2 regions of the Caballeronia sp. ATUFL_F1_KS4A genome follow, and region 1 is predicted to be linked to the other one. Evidence: riboswitches for the same ligand, from Rfam matches in the RefSeq annotation. Region 1 holds a riboswitch; the other holds the start of a gene.
The links. A riboswitch is a leader RNA that binds a small molecule or an ion and turns the genes downstream of it on or off. The one in region 1 is predicted to bind thiamine pyrophosphate.
Positions count from the first base shown of each region.

Region 1 (7,313 bases):
TCGCGATGAAATACACGTAGTCCGCGATCGCGAAGGATTCCGGTACGTCGTGCGTAACGAGAATGGACGTTGCGCCGAGCGCGTCGTTGATCGTGCGGATGAGCTGCGCCGTGATGCCGAGCGAAATGGGATCGAGGCCGGCGAACGGCTCGTCGTACATCATCAACTGGGGATCGAGCGCGATTGCGCGGGCGAGCGCCACGCGGCGCGCCATGCCGCCCGAAATCTCCGACGGCGTGAGATCGCGCGCGCCGCGCAGGCCGACCGCGTTCAGCTTCATCAGCACGAGATCGCGGATCAGCGCTTCCGGAAGGTCCGTGTGTTCGCGCAGCGGGAACGCGACGTTCTCGAACACCGTCTGGTCGGTGAACAACGCGCCGAACTGGAACAGCATGCCCATCTTCCGGCGCAGCGCGTACAGACCGTCGCGCGTCTGGGCGCCGACGTCCTGTCCGTCGAACATGACTTTGCCGCGACTCGCCTTCACGAGACCGCCGACCAGACGCAAGGTCGTGGTTTTGCCGCAGCCTGAGCCGCCCATGACCGCGACCACCTGCCCACGCGTGAATCGCATGTTCAGGTTCGACAGGACGAGCCGGTCGCCGTAGCCGAAGTCGACGTCGCGTAGCTCTAGCAGAGTCTCGGAGAAAGCAGGCACTGGGTAAGAGATTCCGTTGGCGCAAGAGGCCGAATTATAGGGCCTGCGCGCAATCGGTGCTTTGCCTAGGCGTGTATCCCCTTGCTTTTGGGACTTTTCACCGTTGACCTGCGAACATTTTTTGCAGTGACAAAACCGCCGCGGCTGTGTCCGGCGCCTCGGTGACCGCGCGCACGACCGCCGCGCTGAGCACGCCGGTTTCCAGCACGCCCGGCATCGCCTTGGCGTCGATTCCACCAATGGCGACAAGCGGCACCCGCCCCGACAGCAGTTGCACGTAGCGCGACAGGCGCGCCAACCCTTGCGGCTTGGTCGGCATGACTTTCGTCGTGGTCGGGAAGACGGCGCCGAGCGCAAGGTAGCTCGGCTTGAAGTGCAGCGCGCGCAACATCTCGTAATAGCCGTGCGTCGACAGACCGAGCCGCACGCCGGCTTTCGCGATGGCGTTCAGGTCGGCCGTCTGCACGTCTTCCTGTCCGAGGTGCACGCCGTACGCGCCCGCCGCAATCGCCTCGCGCCAATGATCGTTGATGAAAACCTGCGCGTCATGCCGACGTCCCGCCTCGACCGAGCGCGAGATTTCGCGCTGCAAGTCGGCGGCGTCGGCGGTTTTGCGGCGCAGTTGCGTCGTGCGGACGCCGAGATCGAGCACGCGCTCGACCCAGTCGGCGCTCGGCAGCACCGGATACAGGCCGAGCCGATCGGGGCACGCCGGGAATCCGCCTTCGGGCGCGGCGGGCAGATCGGCGACGCGCGGAAACGTCGCGAAATCGACGGGCCACGCGTCGTCCTTGTTCTCATCGCCCGCGCGCCAGGCGAGCGCGAGCGTCAGCGCGTCGTGCGGCTCGAAATTGCAGTCGAGGAAAGCGGCGAGCGCGGACAGCCAATCATCCGACCATTCGCCTTCGAGCGCGAAACGCTCGTCGCCACGACGCAGCGTGACGCGATCGCCATGCGCTTCGAGGATTGCCGCGGCGCCGTTCGCGGCCACATCGTGCGGCTCGTTGAACACGATGATGTCGCTCGCCTGCGGCGATTCCGGCGCGGTCAGGCAGATGCGCCAGCGCGTTTCCGCCGCCGGCCATTCGCCCAGACGCGCGCGAATCCGCTCGGCGACTTCAGTCAGCTCGTCCGCCGGCGGCCAGAACACTTCACGATTCAACAAGCTCATGCCGCGCCTCCGTCCTGATGCCAGAACGGCATGCCGACGACCGGCGTGCTCGCCTGCGCGCTGTCGCGCTCGGCCATGGGGCCCGCGAGGAACGCGGTGCGCCCCGCTTCGACGCCGAGCGCGAACGCGCGCGCCATCTGCGGCGGGAAGGTTGCCTGCGAGACGGCCGTGTTGAGCAGCACGCCATCGAAGCCCCATTCCATCACCTGACACGCATGCGACGGCACGCCGAGACCGGCATCGACGATCAGCGGCACATCCGGCAGACGCTCGCGCAAGGTGCGCAGCCCGTATGGATTCGTCACGCCCTTGCCCGTCCCGATGGGCGCGCCCCACGGCATCAGCGCTTCGCAGCCGGCATCGAGCAGACGCCGGCCGATGACGAGATCTTCCGTGCAGTAAGGCAGCACCTTGAAGCCATCGCGGATCAGCTTGGCCGCCGCTTCGACGAGGCCGATCGGATCGGGCTGCAGCGTGTAGTCGTCGCCGATCAATTCCAGTTTGATCCACGGCGTCTCGAACACCTCGCGCGCCATGTGCGCGGTCGTGAGCACCTCGTCGACGCTCTGGCAGCCCGCCGTGTTCGGCAAAAGCGCGACGCCGTGGCGCTTGAGCACATCGAAGAAGCCGGCTTCCCCGGTCTCCGACTGACGGCGCAGCGCGACCGTGACCATGCCCGGCCGAGCGGCGTCGATGGAGTCGGAAAGCGATTGCAGCGACGGATAACGCGACGTGCCGAGCAGCACGCGGCTCGGAAACGTCTCGCCGTAGAGCGTGAGGACGTCGGCGGTGGAAATGGTCATGGTTCGATCCTTCGGTTCGGAGTTCAGCCGCCCGCGACGGGCGACACGACGTCGAGCTTGTCGCCGGCGGCGAGCGTTTTCGTGGCGTGTTCGCCGCGCGCGACGAACTGGCCGTTCAGCGCGACCGCGAACGGCGGTTTCGCGCCGAACGCGGCGAGCGCGTCGGTGACGGTGGTGGCGTCGGGCAAATCGAAGACGCGCTGATTGATGTGGATGTTCATGGTTGTTTCCTGATGACTAGAGCGCTGGCGCAACCGCGAACTCGCCGTGCAGCAGTTCGGGCCAGCGCGCGGCGCTGCGGAAATCGGAGAAGGCCTCGGCATCGGCGATATCGCCGGAAGCGAGCGCGTCGGCGAGACGGCACGCGGCATCCGCGACTTCGGGCGCGATCATGAAGCCGTGCCGGTACAAGCCGTTCACGCGCAAGGTCCGCGCCCCGTCCCAGACGATCGCCGGCCGGTGATCCGGCAAGGTCGGCCGGCAATGCGAGTTCAGTTCGAGGATGCGCGCCTCGCCGAAACCCGGATGCACCGCGAACGCGGCGCTCAGCAGCTCGAGCGCCGAACGTACGCTCACGGGCGACATGTCCTCGCCCTCGACTTCCGTCGCGCCGATCACGTAGAGATCGTTCTCCTTCGGCGCGATGTAGAGCGGATAGCGCGGATGCAAGAGCCGCACCGGCCGCGTCAGCCCGATGCCCGGCGCGTGCACGCGCGCGACTTCGCCGCGAACGCCGCGCAGCGCGGGCCACGCGGGCTTGCCGCCGAGGCCGCGGCAATCGATGATCCAGCGCGCGTCGGGCATCGCATCGACGGCGGTGTTCCAGTGCGTACGCACGCCGCGCGCGGCAAGTCCGGCGGCGAGCGCGCCAAGCGCCTGACGGTTGTCGAGTTGGCCTTCGTTCGGCAGCAGCCAGCCCTGCGCGAAGCGCGTTCCGAGCGCCGGTTCGGCTTGCGCGACTTGCGCGCCCGCGAGCTTGACGAAGCCGCCGTCGAGCAGATCGGCGGGCGAATTGGCCTTGAGACGGCGTTCGAAGAGCGGCGCTTCGGCGCGATCCGCGCCGTGCCAGACGACGAGCGTGCCGTTGCGCTGAAAGAAAACCGGCTCGGGCAATTGCACGATGAGTTCAGGCCAGCGTTCGAGCGATGCCGCCCCCAGCCCGACGACGAGCGGCTCCGCGCTCGCCGCTTCCGCGAGCGGCGCGAGCATGGCGGCGGCGACCCACGCGGCCGACTGCGTGCCGGCGGCGTCGCCGCGTTCGTAAAGCGCGACGTCGTGGCCCGCGCCCGCGAGTTGCCAGGCGACGAGCCGTCCGACGAGCCCGCCGCCGACGACGGCGAAATCCGGCCGGCGCGCGGCGCCCTGATCGATTCTGTTCATCAATTCGATGTCTCCATACGCGTAACGCTGCGCTGCACGATGGAGACGAAAGACGCGATCCCGATCGTGCTGGCGCGGCGCCACATCACGAGGACGAAATCAGCGGGAGAGACCGGCTCGGCAGCGCATGAAGCGCGCCGGGCGCGAAGAAAGGACTGGAAGAGACTGGAGGAATGGCGCGAGGCTCGCGCGGTCTCCGGAAACTTCCCTCGCCGGTATTACCCGGATCGGGTGCAAAGGGTCTCTCTCAGCCTCGCCGCGCTGCCGACCGTTCCGGCCGCCGATGCACGCGAAGCACCCCTGTTTCGTCGAGGGTCATTAAAACATGAAAGGCGAAGGCGCTGCAAACCGGGATTCCCCGCCTTTTATCGTGCGCGGCGGCACTCTGGCACAATGCCGCGAACATGGTTCGCAGGACGATCGCCCGAAATTAAGTGAGCGTTAAGCGAACCCCGGAACAATCTGCGGAGCCGGAAAACGCCGCGCGCGGCCCGGCCGCGGACGTAACAATCGGGCGCCACGAGGCGCATCAGCAGGAAGCTCATGACCAACACCCATACCGAAAGCACGCAGCAGAAGGCCGACGAAGTCTCGGCGTGGAGCCTCATCAAGCCCTACTGGGTGTCGGAGGAGCGCGGCTTCGCGTGGGGCCTTCTCGTCGCGATCATCGCGATCAACATGACCGTTGTGTGGATCAACGTCCGGCTCAACAGCTGGAACGCCGACTTCTACAACGCGCTGCAGAACAAGAACGTCAAGGACTTTCCGCATCTGCTGCTGATCTTCACGGGCCTCGCGTTCGCGTACATCCTGCTCGCGGTGTACGGTCGATATCTGCGGCAGATGCTCGCGTTTCGCTGGCGTCAATGGCTCACCAACCGCTTTCTGGAACAATGGCTCGGTGACAAGGCGTTCTACCGCATCGAGCGCGACCGCCTCGCCGACAACCCCGACCAGCGTATTTCCGACGACCTGCAATCCTTCGCCACCACCACGCTTTCGCTCTCGCTCGATCTGCTTTCGACGCTCGTCACGCTCGTCACTTTCATCACGATTCTCTGGACCATCGCGGGCGCGCTGACCTTCTCGCTCGGCGGCACGCCGATCACGATTCCGGGCTACATGGTCTGGGCCGCCGCGCTCTACGCGATTCTCGGCTCGCTGATCATCCAGAAGGTCGGGCATCCGCTCGTGTCGATCAACTATCAGCAGCAGAAGGTCGAGGCCGATTTCCGTTTCGGCCTGATCCGCGTGCGCGAGAACGCCGAACAGATTGCGTTTTATGACGGCATCGCGACCGAAACGGCGAACGCAAAGACCATCTTCCAGCGCATTCGCGACAACTGGTGGATGATCATGAAGTACACGAAGCGCATGACCTTCGTGCTGTCGTTCTACGGGCAGATCGCGATCATTTTCCCGATCATGGTCGCCGCGCCGCGCTACTTCGCGGGCGCGTTTTCGTTCGGCGTGCTGATGCAGATTTCATCGGCGTTCGGCACGGTCAGCGATTCGTTTTCGTGGTTCATCAACAGTTATTCGACGTTGGTCGAATGGCGCGCGACCGTGAATCGTCTGCGCGAATTCAAGCGCGTAATGCGCTCGACGCATATCCGCGAAGAAACGTCGCCGGCGACGGAGCGCGGCGGCATCAACCTGCACTACACGAGCACGCCGTCGCTCACGACCAACGGGCTCATGCTCGCGCTGCCCAACGGCACGCCGCTTTCGCGCGTGGCGAACGTGTCGATCGAGCCGGGTTCGCGCTGGCTGGTCGTCGGTCCATCGGGCTCGGGCAAGAGCACGTTGATGCGCGCGCTCGCGGGTCTTTGGCCGTTCGGCGACGGCACGATCGACGCGCCCGTCGACGCGAAGATGATGTTCGTCCCGCAGATGAGTTATCTGCCGATCGGCACGTTGCGCGCGGCGCTTTCGTATCCGTCGGCGGGCGGAACGTTCAGTGATGAAGAGTCGCGCGACGCGCTGCGTCTGTGCAATCTCGAGGCGTATGCGGATCGGCTGGAGGAAAGCGCGCATTGGGCGCGGAGTCTGTCGCCGGGCGAGCAGCAACGGCTTGCTGCCGCGCGCGTGCTGTTGCACAAGCCGGACTTCGTGTTCCTCGACGAAGCCACGAGCGCGCTCGACGCCGAGAACGAGCTGCATATCTACAACATGCTGGTCGAGCGGCTTCCGAAGGCGGCGATTGTGAGCGTGGCGCATCGCGAGTCGGTCGCGATGTTCCATGATTACAAGATCGAGATCGAGAGGGCGATGGCGGAGGTTTGACCCGTCCGCGCTCAAAAGCAAAAGGCCACGCGATTGCGTGGCCTTTTTGCATGAAGCGTCGAGCGACGCTTACCGCGGCAACTCGCTCGATCCCATCAGATACGCATCCACCGATCGTGCGCACTGACGTCCTTCGCGAATCGCCCAGACGACCAGCGACTGCCCGCGACGCATATCGCCGGCGGTGAAGACTTTATCGACCGACGTGTAATACGCCTTGTCGCCTTCGGTCGCGGCGCGCACGTTGCCGCGCGCATCCTTCTCGACGCCGAACGCATCCAGCACCGGCGACACCGGCTGCGTGAAGCCCATCGCGAGCAGCACGAGATCGGCCTTCATCTCGAACTCGGAACCCGGCACTTCCTGCATCTTGCCGCCCTTCCACTCGACGCGCACGGCGATCAGCTTCTCGACCTTGCCGTTCTTGCCTTCGAAGCGCTTCGTCGCAACCGACCAGTCGCGCTCGCAACCTTCTTCATGCGACGACGACGTACGCAGCTTGATCGGCCAGTACGGCCACACGAGCGGCTTGTTCTCTTCCTCGGGCGGTTGGGCGAGCAGTTCGAACTGCGTCACGCTCTTCGCGCCATGACGATTCGACGTGCCCACGCAATCCGAACCCGTATCGCCGCCGCCGATCACGACGACATGCTTGCCCTTCGCGAGCAGTTGATCCGGCAGCTTGTCGCCCGCGTTGACCTTGTTCTGCTGCGGCAGGAATTCCATCGCGTAGTAGATGCCTTCGAGCTCGCGCCCCGGCACCGGCAGATCGCGCGGCGTTTCCGAGCCGCCCGCGATCACGACCGCGTCGAACTGTTCCTTCAGCTCGTCGGGCGTGATGGTTTCCTTCGCCGTATTCGCGATGTATTCCGGCAGCGCATCCTTGCCGATGAACACGTTCGTGCGGAACGACACGCCTTCCGCCTCCATCTGACGCATGCGGCGATCGATCAGCCACTTCTCCAGCTTGAAATCGGGGATGCCGTAACGCAGCAGACCGCCGATGCGATCGTTC
Region 1 is NZ_JALQEB010000015.1:24,060-31,372, forward strand. It holds gene NCS03_RS12615 (ABC transporter ATP-binding protein) at 1-658, opposite strand, end outside; gene thiE (thiamine phosphate synthase) at 756-1,829, opposite strand; gene NCS03_RS12625 (thiazole synthase) at 1,826-2,632, opposite strand; gene thiS (sulfur carrier protein ThiS) at 2,656-2,853, opposite strand; gene NCS03_RS12635 (FAD-dependent oxidoreductase) at 2,870-4,012, opposite strand; TPP riboswitch at 4,200-4,324, opposite strand; gene NCS03_RS12640 (ABC transporter ATP-binding protein/permease) at 4,556-6,298, shown strand; gene NCS03_RS12645 (glutamate synthase subunit beta) at 6,368-7,313, opposite strand, start outside.

Region 2 (7,313 bases), on a different contig from region 1:
TGCGGGACGTGGGATCGAATGAAATTGGCCCCTTAAGAAGCAGCTTAGTCGAACGACAACCGGGAGGCGCGCCGCGTGATGTGAAAAAGCATTGCGGCGCGCGTTTATGTAACAGAAATGAAACAGCGGGTCGTTGATGGCGGCGAAACGCGTCCGTTGCGTCGTTCAGACGATGTTCGCGCTACTTCCCGACCTGATTGCCGATAATCCCGCCGACCGCCGCGCCGCCGAGCGTCGAAAGCGCGCTGCCGCCGATCACCGCGCCGCCCGCCGCACCGACGCCGGCGCCGATAGCCGTATCCCGTTGACGCGTGGTCATGTCGCCGCAAGCGGTCAGTCCTCCCAGAAACCCAACGATCATTGCAGCGGCGCCGATCTGTTTGATGATTTTCATGTCGACTCTCCAATTCGAAGATGAGATGAATCGGCTGCGGCTCGGCCGCATTTGCGCCGGTTCACGCACTCAACCAGCAGAAAAGATGCCCGAATCGTCGGATGAACCGCTCATTCAGGCCCGACAAGGCTTTGCGCCCGGCGCACACATAAAAAACGGCCTGCCGCACGCGCTGTGCGACAGGCCGTTGTCAGCGAGTCAGAAGCTTCAGGTCGGCTGATAGATTTCCGAGCCCTTTTTCACGAACTCGATCGCCTTCGTCTCCATGCCCTTGGCGAGCGCCTCGCTTTCGCTGACACCTTGCTTCGCCGCGAAATCGCGCACGTCCTGCGTGATCTTCATCGAGCAGAAGTGCGGGCCGCACATCGAGCAGAAATGCGCGACCTTCGCGGAATCCTTCGGCAGCGTTTCGTCGTGGAATTCGCGCGCCTTGTCCGGATCGAGACCGAGATTGAACTGGTCTTCCCAGCGGAATTCGAAGCGTGCCTTCGACAGCGCGTTGTCCCGCACCTGCGCGCCCGGATGACCCTTCGCGAGATCGGCCGCGTGCGCCGCGAGCTTGTACGTGATGATGCCTTCCTTCACGTCGTCCTTGTTCGGCAGCCCCAGGTGTTCCTTGGGCGTGACGTAGCAGAGCATCGCGGTGCCGAACCAGCCGATCATCGCAGCGCCGATGCCCGACGTGATGTGGTCGTAACCCGGCGCGATGTCGGTCGTCAGCGGCCCGAGCGTGTAGAAGGGCGCTTCGTCGCACCATTCCAGTTGCAGGTCCATGTTTTCCTTGATGAGCTGCATCGGAACGTGGCCGGGGCCTTCGATCATCACCTGCACGTCGTGCTTCCACGCGATCTGCGTCAGTTCGCCGAGCGTCTTCAGTTCGCCGAGCTGGGCTTCGTCATTGGCGTCGTAGATCGAGCCGGGGCGCAGGCCGTCGCCGAGGGAGAACGAGACATCGTATTGCTTCATGATTTCGCAGATGTCTTCGAAGTGCTCGTAAATGAAGCTTTCCTTGTGATGCGCGAGGCACCACTTCGCCATGATCGAGCCGCCGCGCGACACGATGCCCGTCATGCGGTTCGCGGTCAGCGGCACGTATTGCAGGCGCACGCCGGCGTGAATCGTGAAGTAATCGACGCCTTGCTCCGCCTGCTCGATGAGCGTGTCGCGGAAGATTTCCCACGTCAGGTCTTCGGCCTTGCCGTTCACCTTTTCGAGCGCCTGATAGATCGGCACCGTGCCGATCGGCACCGGCGAATTGCGGATGATCCACTCGCGCGTTTCGTGGATGTGCTTGCCGGTCGACAGATCCATGACCGTGTCGCCGCCCCAGCGAATCGCCCACGTCATCTTGTCGACTTCCTCGCCGATCGACGACGTGACCGCCGAATTGCCGATGTTCGCGTTGATCTTCACGAGGAAGTTGCGGCCGATGATCATCGGCTCGCTTTCCGGGTGATTGATGTTCGCGGGGATGATCGCGCGGCCGCGCGCCACTTCCTCGCGCACGAATTCAGGCGTGATTTCCTTCGCCGCGTCCTTGCCGAACGCCGCCGCGCCGAAGGCTTGTCCGGCGTGCTGGCGGCCCATCATCTTCGCGAGCTTTTCGCCGTTGGGGCCGCTCGTGCGCAGGCTTTCGAGATACTCCGCGCGACGCTGGTTCTCGCGAATCGCGATGTACTCCATCTCCGGCGTGATGATGCCTTGCCGCGCGTAGTGCATCTGCGAGACGTTCTTGCCGGCGAGCGCGCGGCGCGGATGACGGTGCAAACCCGGAAAGCGCAGTTCGGCCGTTTTCGGATCGGCGGCGCGCTCGCGGCCGAACTCGCTCGACAGGCCGCTCAGTTCCTCGGTGTCGCCGCGCTTTTCGATCCACGCGCCGCGCAGCGCGGGCAGACCGCTGCGAATGTCGATCTGCGCGTCGGGATCGGTATACGGGCCCGACGTGTCGTACACGTAGACGGGCGGATTCTTCTCGCCGCCGAAGCCGTCGGGCGTGTCGGATTGCGTGATCTCGCGCATCGGCACGCGGATGTCGGGCGTCGAACCTTCGACATAGACCTTGCGCGAGTTCGGCAGCGGCGCGATGGCGGCGGCATCGACGACGGCGTTTTCCGAGAGGAACTTCGGGTTGGCATTCATGTGCTTGATCTCCTAAGGGACGTTTTTTTTCAGCACGAGCGATGTCGTAGCTCGTGGTGACTCAGGAGCTAAACAGGGAGGAACGAGATGGAAAGGTACGGGTTCGGTTGAAGTGGCGTGGACTGCGGCCTATGGAACCCGAACGCTTCCCTGCGCTGGCATTATCCAGATCAGGTTCAAAGGGTATTTCTCACCCACGCCACACGAAGCGCTTCGTCGATGAAACCGCACGAAACCGCGATGTGCAACGCAGGACCCCCGCGTTAGCAGCCGACACGTTACACCGCGGCGTGGCGTCTTGGCAACCATCCCGAAAATGAGCCGATGGATGCGAGCGCTTACTGCATAATGTCGGGCGCCGCGGATTTCCGGGTTTTCCCGAAGGTCGCGCGGTCCTTCCTCGCGCCATTCCCCTTTGCTTTACGCCATGTCGTTCTGTCTGGTTTTGCCCGTTTTTCTCCGGCGCGCAGCCGTCGCCGCGGAGTGATGCATGTCCGCACTGCCTCCGCCGCGCCTGCCGTTCAGCTTCCCTGACCGTTTTCCGTTTCGCGCGCCGCGCTCTTTCAAGGGGCAGGTCGCGCTTGCACTGACGGTCGTCTATCTCGTTTGGGGATCGACGTATCTCGGCATCCATCTCGCGCTCGAATCTTTTCCGCCGTTGATGCTCGGCGGGCTGCGCAATCTGTTCGCGGGCATCGGGCTATTCTTGATCGCGGTGCATCGCAAGTCGGTGTGGCCCAGCGCGCGGGAAGTGCGCAACGCGGCGATCGTCGGCACGTTGCTGGAAGGTCTGTCGAGCGGGATGATGGCTTACGGCATGCGGACCGTGGGGACCGGCACGGCCGCCGTGATGGTCGCGACGGTGCCGCTTTTCGCGACGATCTTCACCGCGCTCAGCGGACGCGGCGTCGCGAAAGGCGAGTGGTTCGCGGTGGCGCTGGGTCTGCTCGGGATCGTGCTGCTGAATCACGGCGATCCCTCGCCGAGTTCGACGGTCGGCACGCTGGCGATTCTGTGCGCCGCGATCTTCTGGGCGGGCGGCGCGCATCTGGCGACGCGCCTGCCGCAGCCTTCCGATCTGCTGATGTCGACGGCGCTGCAGATCGGTTTGGGCGGATTGATCGCGACGGCGATCGCGTTCGCATCGGGCGAGCGGTTGGCGAGCGTCGGCGTCGGCGCGGGGTTCTCGTTTTTGTATCTCGTTGTGATCGGTTCGATGGCCGCTTATGTCGCGTATAACTTTCTGATCCGCAATACGAGCACGATCGTCGCGACGAGTTGTCTTTATGTGAATCCGGTGGTGGCGGTTGGTTTGGGCGCGCTGCTGCTCGGGGAAATCGTCACGCAATGGACCGTGATTGCGACCGTTGTCATTCTGCTTTCCGTTGGGCTTTCGTTCGGGTTTGATCAGCGGCGGCGGGGACTTCTCTGAACGCACCATCCTTGTAAAAACCGCTTCTCGTCACGCGGCGACGCTGCATTGATCGATGCAGCACCGCGCGGGGTCTTCGCGCATCCCGAGCAATTCCTCTAACGAATCCGAAACCCTTTCCGGACGGGCCTCAGCGGCCGATACACGCCATCGTCGCACCGTCTCGGGGCATGCTCATTGCTCAACGCATGCGCCACTTCGACGGCAAATCTGATCGATCGAAATGGCAAGAGGGAAACCCGAATCGGGCCCGGCGAGCGAGCGCGCAAAGTCCTGCGGATGCCTAATCGTCCGGACCCGGATGACGATGTGGCCGATCAAATCAAATCAAAACAAAGGAAGGTGAAACCATGAAGCTCATCCGCACCGCTGCCGCGCTTGCCGCCGTCGCCGCTTTGCTCTCCGCTTGCGGCGGAAGCTCCGATGACGTCGGCAAGGAAATCGGCGTCACTCAGCCGCAAGTCCATTTCATCCACGCGATCCCGAGCGGCCCGAACGTCGACTTCTACGACAACAGCAAGATCCTGCAGCCGAATCTCGCCTATAAGGCGGTGACGAACTTCGCGAACATCGACACGGGCCAGCACAACTTTTCCTACGCCGCCGTCAACACGACGACGCAACTCGCGACCGACACGACCATCTCGAACGCGGCGAAAGGGCACGAATACACGGTGATCGCGCTGCCGGACGCGGGCTTCGTGCCGTCGATCGCGGTGATCGACGATCCGTTCGACAAGGGCCTGCTATCGAGCAGCGCACGCGTGCGCGCGTTCAACGCATCGACGAACGCGCCGAACCTCGACATCTATCTCGTCGCGCCGGGCACGAACATCTCGACCGTCAGCCCGACGATGGCGGGCGTCGCCTACAAGAACGCCGTACCGGCGACGACGCAAGACTCGATCTACGTCTCCGGCGGCACGTATCAACTGATCGCGACGCTGCCGGGCTCGAAGACGCCGGTCTATAAATCGGCGTCGTTCGATCTCGTCAACAACGCGGACTGGCTCGTGACGACGCTGCCTTCGGGAAATGCAGCCACGCAACTCGTGCCCGAGAAGATTCGCGTGCTCGTCGCGCAGGGCGGAAACACGCAGCAGCCGGCGCTCGAATTGCCCGACACGCAATAAGGCATGAACCGCACAGCCCGGCCGGAAGAATCGGCCGGGCTTTTTCGTATCGCGCGCAGCTACTTCGCAAGGACGATGTGCGTGGCCCGCTCCGTCGGAACGTGCTCGACCGTCCGATATCCCAAAGCGCGCAAATCCAGACCGTCGAAGAGCGATTCCCCTTGCCCGAGCGCCACCGGCGCGAAAGCGAGGTGGATTTCATCCACATGGCCGGCCTGAATGTATTGCTTGACCGTGGCCGCTCCGCCGCTGATCTTGATGTCCTTCGCGCCCGCCGCTTCGCGTGCCTTTTGCAGCGCGACCTCGATGCCGTCCGAGACGAAGTGAAACGTCGTCCCGCCTTGCATCCGAATCGGCGGACGCGGGTAATGGGTCAGCACGAAAGTCGGCGCATGATAGGGCGGATCCTCACCCCACCATCCTTTCCATTGTTCATCCGGCCATTCGCCGCGAATCGGCCCGAACATGTTGCGCCCGACGATGAACGCGCCGAATCCGTCCATCGCGCGCCGGGCGAAGTCGTCATCGACACCGGTTTCGCCGTCGTCTTTTCCCTGCATCCGCCGAAACGTCTGCGTCGGGAAAAACCACTGAAAGAGCTCCGGGCCCCGCACCCCGAGCGGATGTTCCAGACTCTGACCGGTTCCCGCGGCGAAGCCATCGAGCGAAACGCCGAACCCGGCTACTTTTACTTTGGCCATTCGTGTCTCCCTTTGCGCTGTGAATCCCGATGTCTGAAGCCAGGCATCATCGCTCAGGAAGGCATCGAGATGAGCGAACTCTATCGCAGCGAAGGGGATCTGGGTCATCGGCGTCATTGTGCAGAGAATGACGCGTGACCCGTGGGACGCCGCGAGCGGCCTGGACGACACACGAACGGCTCCAAAGACAAAAAAAATCCCGCCACGCGAAGGTGGCGGGAAGAGAGAGAACTACGTCAACGCTATGGAACGCCTGAGCGGGAACGCCGCAGCGAAGCGGCGCGCCTCGTGAATTACTTGTGCTGCTCCGCGGAGTTCGAGATGGCCTGGCCGCCCTTCGAGATGTCCTGACCGGCTCCCGAAACGGTGTTGCAGCCTGCGAGAGCCGCGCTGCCGGCGATGAGGAGTAGAGCGATGAGTCGAGTCATGTGTATTCCCCTTGGAGTTGAAATGCGTGACAGGAAAAACGGTTCGCGCATCGTGTGTGGTCGACGGGCGCCTGGCTGACGTCCTGTCTTACCGGTGTGATCAATCATAAAAAAGCGCATCGTTCGCGGATGTAGGCACGCATGCGATTCTGGTGTCGGCGTCGTCCGCATTTCGTGTCGGCGCCGTCCTACGTGGATGCCGCGACGACCGGCGCATCGGCGCTGCGCTCGCGGGGCATCGACACGCTGATCGCCGTGCCGCGCGGCGTCGCGCGCTCGATCTCGAAGCGTCCGCCGCGCGCCGACACGCGCTGCCGCATGCCGACGAGCCCATGCGTCTGCGTGCGCTTCAAATCCTGCGGCCGAATGCCGATGCCGTCGTCGGTGATCGAGAGCGACACGTTCGCTTCATCGACCGTCAGCGCCACGCGGATACGGCTCGCGTGCGCGTACTTCGCCGCGTTCGTGAGCGTCTCCTGCGCGACGCGGAAAAGCGCGATTTCGATCGCCTCGCCGAGCTTCACGTCCTCGCCCGGCAGATCGAATTCGACGTTCCAGCCGTTGCGCTGCGCGGCTTCATCGGCGAGCGAGCGCAGCGCCGTGACGAGACCGAAGTTGGCGAGCACCGTCGGGCGCATGTCCTCGATGATGCGGCGCTTCAACGCGATGCCCTGATCCAGATTGCCGAGCGCGCGCGCGAGTTTTTCGGCCATCGCGGGCTCGCTGTCCTTCAGCTTGCCGCGCACCCACGCGACATCCATCTTGCTCGCGGTGAGGATCGAGCCGAGTTCGTCGTGCAGTTCGCGCGCGAGCTCCGTCTTCTCGTTTTCGCTGACGGACTGCAAGTGCCACGCGAGCGCCTCGAGCTGACGCGTGCGCGCGAACACGAGCTGATCGAGCTCTTCCTGCTGCGTGATGAGCGCCTTCTGCACGCGCGCCTGCTTGTCGAGCTGAATGCCGAGATTACGAAACAGCAGGATGAATAGCACGATGTTGAGGGCGCACAACGCGCCCACGCACAGCGTCGAGATGCGCTGGTCGGCGCGGCTCGCGTCGAGCGCGTGTTGCGCGCGCTGCTCTTCGTTC
Region 2 is NZ_JALQEB010000002.1:467,963-475,275, forward strand. It holds gene NCS03_RS05280 (YMGG-like glycine zipper-containing protein) at 182-361, opposite strand; gene thiC (phosphomethylpyrimidine synthase ThiC) at 602-2,533, opposite strand; TPP riboswitch at 2,663-2,803, opposite strand; gene NCS03_RS05290 (EamA family transporter) at 3,024-3,965, shown strand; gene NCS03_RS05295 (DUF4397 domain-containing protein) at 4,316-5,098, shown strand; gene NCS03_RS05300 (dihydrofolate reductase family protein) at 5,158-5,799, opposite strand; gene NCS03_RS05305 (entericidin A/B family lipoprotein) at 6,093-6,227, opposite strand; gene NCS03_RS05310 (sensor histidine kinase) at 6,416-7,313, opposite strand, start outside.
Region 2: another riboswitch for thiamine pyrophosphate. It lies ahead of thiC (phosphomethylpyrimidine synthase ThiC); the one in region 1 lies ahead of NCS03_RS12635 (FAD-dependent oxidoreductase).